2 regions of the Shewanella sp. 125m-7 genome follow, and region 2 is predicted to be linked to the other one. Evidence: riboswitches for the same ligand, from Rfam matches in the RefSeq annotation. Region 2 holds a riboswitch; the other holds the start of a gene.
The links. Region 2 has a riboswitch for cobalamin ahead of cbiB (adenosylcobinamide-phosphate synthase CbiB). Riboswitches for the same ligand answer to the same signal wherever they lie in the genome.

Region 1 (2,205 bases), on a different contig from region 2:
ATAAGGTTACTGATGGTATTTTGGTACAGGCTCACGTAACCACGTAGGTTATCGCTTGAATAATGCACCGTTAGATCAAGGTTTTCTGATGTCTCAGAAACTAAATCCGGATTACCGGTACCAGGCCAATACAGGTCGTTAAAACTTGGCACTTGAAAGCCTGTTCCAGCACTTGCTGTGACTCGCCACTGATCATTAAATTGATAAGCTAAGCTCGTATTGTAGGAGGTTTCGCTGTCGATATTTTCGACATCGTCATAGCGGACAATACCTTCCATCAGTAGTTTTCCATACTGGTAGCGTGCAAGGGCGTAGACACCAACTAAGCTGCGCTCATCAACGGCGTAGTCACCCGCGATAGATTCATTAGACCAATCTATACCGCCGATAAATGTTAGGTTATCGCTTGCTGAGTAACGGTTACTCCAATTAACTTGATCTCGAATGGTTTTATATAGACTAATACCTAGATCTGAATTGTCAGCGCGAAAGTTCTCATTTTTATCTTGTGACTGCCCAACGGCGAGTTTGCTGGTTAGCTTATCATTCTGGTATTCAGCCGCCGCGTTCCATAGGTAGTTATCATAATCGGCTTCGTTGGCGCGACTATTATCGTATTCGTAATTACCTGTCTCAAGCAGCCCCGTCCAAGTGAGAGACCATTGTGCATTGAGAGTTTGTTGACCATTAATACTCATACCTAAACGATCGTAACCATCGTCGTCATGTTCACTATCATTTTTAATATCATAACCGTCGCTTTGTTCGCGGTTAATGCTCAAGCTAGTGTGGCCATCACCGTGACTGATCCCCGCGCCAGCGGTAGCTCGCATATATTCGTCGCTGCCATATTCTGCTGAGGCAAACCATTCTCCACCTTCAAGCTTGCGAGTGAATATTTGAATCACGCCACCGATGGCATCACTGCCCCAAACTGCGGCTCTAGGGCCTTTTACCACTTCAATACGCTCAATATTTTCAGGCGATAGGGCATTGAAACTCACAGCGCCTAATGTGGCTGAGCCAATACGTACTCCATCAACGAGGACTAATACATGGCTAGAGTTAGTGCCGCGCATGCTGATGGATGCAGATTGTCCGGCGCCGCCGTTACGCGTAACGCTAACACCTGGCAAGGTTTCTAGCAGATCGACAACAGACTTGGGATTAAGTCTGTTTATCTCTTCTCTTTCTATGGTGTTGATTACAGCAAGTTGTTGATCCGGATTGGTATCAAATCTGTCACCGGTAACGGTTATTGTTTCAATGCTAGGGTTAGCTGGTATTGCAGCTTGAGCCGAAAATGTGTGAAAAATTGCAATTGAAAGTACAGAAAGTCGCAGTTTAAAACTCATGATAAACCTTTAATTATTTGAGTTAGAAATTTGCGGGAAAATGCGTCATAGTAAAGTCGCAAAATGCATGACTTTATTTATCGACGAATAGAAAATATAGGTGTGATCAAATTTGAAACCAGCACCTGCATCGTCTATTTGCTCAAGAAACCCGCTTGAGTCAATAGTGCTTTTGGGTCGGTCTCCTGGCTTACAGCGTCTAGAAACATTCCTTCCCAGTTATAACCAGTGGTAATAATGTTTCGCTCTGTTTACAGTTGCAGGTACAGCCGTGGAATTTCACCACGTTCCCGATTAAGTCGCTTAACGCCCTTAAGTGGGCGGGAATATAGCGGCTATATCGGTGTTGAAACGAGGTAAAGATCACACCCAAAATGTAAAACGAAAAAGACTGTTATTTTCCACAGTCTTTTAAATGGAAGTTTGACGTATGGTGCACGCTGGGCTTTATTGGCTCGCACTTTCGAAGCGTTAAATTTTCTCAGGTTTTGATTTGGTTTTGCGATTTATTGTGCACGTATAAAATGGCAGGAAATTGAGAGACATCCTTTTCAATAAGCGAAAAATAAACCATTTGCGGACGTTTTGTTGCTTATTTTTGACGCTTCCAAGTCGGTTTTAGAAGGTGAAATTTGCTGATAAAACTTGCCCATAAAAAAACAGGCTAACGGCAATAGCGTTAGCCTGTTTTTTATGCTGGAACGTTAGTGCTGAAACTTAGTACCGAGTATTTAGCACTTGTTTTTTAGTTTTGCCGATTAAAGGGCTGAGTGCTTAACGCCCTTTTTTTGAGTGTATCTTAAGCGTGCGGCAAACATTATCGCTGCACTAGTAAGACCTGCAATTAAGC
Region 2 (2,205 bases):
AATTAAGCCATCTTCGTCCTCGGGTAAACGATTCCAGCACGATACTGGAATATCGGGTATTGGATAGTGCCATGGACTCACACCGGTAGATAAATCTAGCCAGCTTGTCTCGTCGACGCCATACCGCTTAGCCACATCTTTTAGCCGGCCGCCATGGTGCAATAAACTCATATCACTATTCTCAAAAGTAAATTTTTAAAAGTAAGCTCTCAAAAGTAAGCTCTCAATAATATGTTCTAAAATCGATGTACTCAGATCACTTTAAGCAAGAATGCCATCACTAATAATGCTGCGACCCAATAAAAGGCGCTGAGCCAGACAAGATGACAAGCCCGCTTGATGTCACTTGCATCTGCAGCTCTGCCCTCACCCAGAATGGGTTTGTCGCAAGAATAGCCATCGTATTCAGCGGCGCCGCCCATGGTGATATTTAGACTGCCAGCGCCAGCGGCCATCACCACACCACCGTTCGGGCTGGCGCATTTAGGTGCCTGTGTGCGCCAACAGCGAAGCGATAACCTAGTCTTGCCGCCAAGGGCATAGGCAATAGCGCACAAACGCGCAGGGATATAATTGAGCAGATCATCAAGTTTGGCGGCACACCAGCCAAATTGAAGGTAGGTTTGATTCTTATAGCCCCACATTGCATCTAAGGTATTGCTGAAGCGATACAATAAGGCCCCCGGAACGCCGGCAACCGTAAACCAAAACAGGGCACCAAAGAGTGCATCGTTGCCATTTTCAAGAACCGATTCAAGAGTGGCATTGACCACTTGTTGCTCTGACAGGTTTTCGGTCTTACGGCTAACAATCATACCCACTCGATTTCTAGCCAGGGTTAAGTCACCTAACTTGAGTGCCTGACCAACAGCATTACCATGTTCAGACAGGCTGCGACCACCAATAACCAGATACAGAATTATCACGTCAAGCCACCATAGGCGTGGAAGGTACATAAAGGGCAAGATAGGCAACAAGACTAATAATACAGCGACAACGCCGCGGTATTTTGTAGGCTGCCAAAGGCATCTTTTGATCCGATTGGCAAACAGACCAAGACCCACTAGAGGGTGAGAACGTGACATTTCACCTAAGAGACGGTCGAGCAGCAGTGCTAATGAGATAACGCCGGCACAGTAAAGAGGGTCAAACCACATTAAGGTTCTCCTCTGGTCTCAATATCATCATGTGAATACGGCTGTGAGATAAACGACTTGAACAATTGTGCATCGTCAATGGTTCCAAAAGGAAAAAGATGCTGAAAACCAGATAGGTAAATACACGAGTGAATTTACAAAACCAAGAGCGCCCGCCCAGTTTTACAGCGTAACCATCAAGGTGGGTGCTCTGACTTCTGGTTTATTGCTTGCTTCAGCTTTTTGGTATTCCCAAATAGTTGAGCAACACTTGTCCAGTTACAGTTGCGGGTACAGTCCAGAAATTTCATCTGGTTCCCCCAATTAAACCTTATGGATCCTTGATAACATGTCTATTCTATAATAAAAACCGTAGGTTATTCACTGTTACTTTCTACAGTAAATTCAAATAAATCAAAAAGTGAGTGCTCATACTTGCTCCGATATAAGCAGCTTTGATCAAATATAAAAAAACCGAGAATAGATGCCTCTATTCTCGGTAAAGATGGGAGCAAGTTTTTAAGGAACTTACTTTTATTATTAAGGCAATGCTCTCAATAAATCGCTTTTAATCAACAGCATTCAATAAATGAGAGCCTTACCTTTTTATGATCATTTTGTTGTATCAAACTCAGCAAGCCCTATTTTACCTTGCAGGGACGACAATATGGCTACGTCGTTTAATACTGATCATTGCATCAAAAACGATACTGCAAAGTCGCCAGTATTAAATGGGCGTTATAATCATGGTTTAACTCACCTAAAGTGGTTAAGCCTGTAGGTCCGGTGCCAGGATAGTAATCAACAGGTAGCTGAGTATCATCACTGTCTTCATAGGCTTCAAACTCATAACGTAAGCCCACAACAACCTGCTGATTAATTGCATAATTCACATATAAATTGGCATGATGACTGGTTGATTCATACATACCAAATACATCATTACCATCGACATAGCTGTCGCTAAACGAGATAGCAAAACTGTAATCACCTCCGATAGTAATACCCGAGTCACTTAAGCCGCTGTAGGTAAAACCTGCACCAACAAAGCCAAACTCTTCATTGGTGT

Region 1: it holds a riboswitch for cobalamin, as region 2 does, so the genes downstream of both, ACVBIL_RS10615 (TonB-dependent receptor domain-containing protein) here and cbiB (adenosylcobinamide-phosphate synthase CbiB) in region 2, are expected to answer to the same signal.

The regions. Positions count from the first base shown of each region.
Region 1 is NZ_JBRILQ010000019.1:17,170-19,374, forward strand. Features, by position in the region: gene ACVBIL_RS10615 (TonB-dependent receptor domain-containing protein) at 1-1,355, opposite strand, end outside; cobalamin riboswitch at 1,514-1,685, opposite strand; gene ACVBIL_RS10620 (MATE family efflux transporter) at 2,114-2,205, opposite strand, start outside.
Region 2 is NZ_JBRILQ010000025.1:5,435-7,639, forward strand. Features, by position in the region: gene cobD (threonine-phosphate decarboxylase CobD) at 1-171, opposite strand, end outside; gene cbiB (adenosylcobinamide-phosphate synthase CbiB) at 252-1,157, opposite strand; cobalamin riboswitch at 1,321-1,495, opposite strand; gene ACVBIL_RS12455 (MtrB/PioB family decaheme-associated outer membrane protein) at 1,835-2,205, opposite strand, start outside.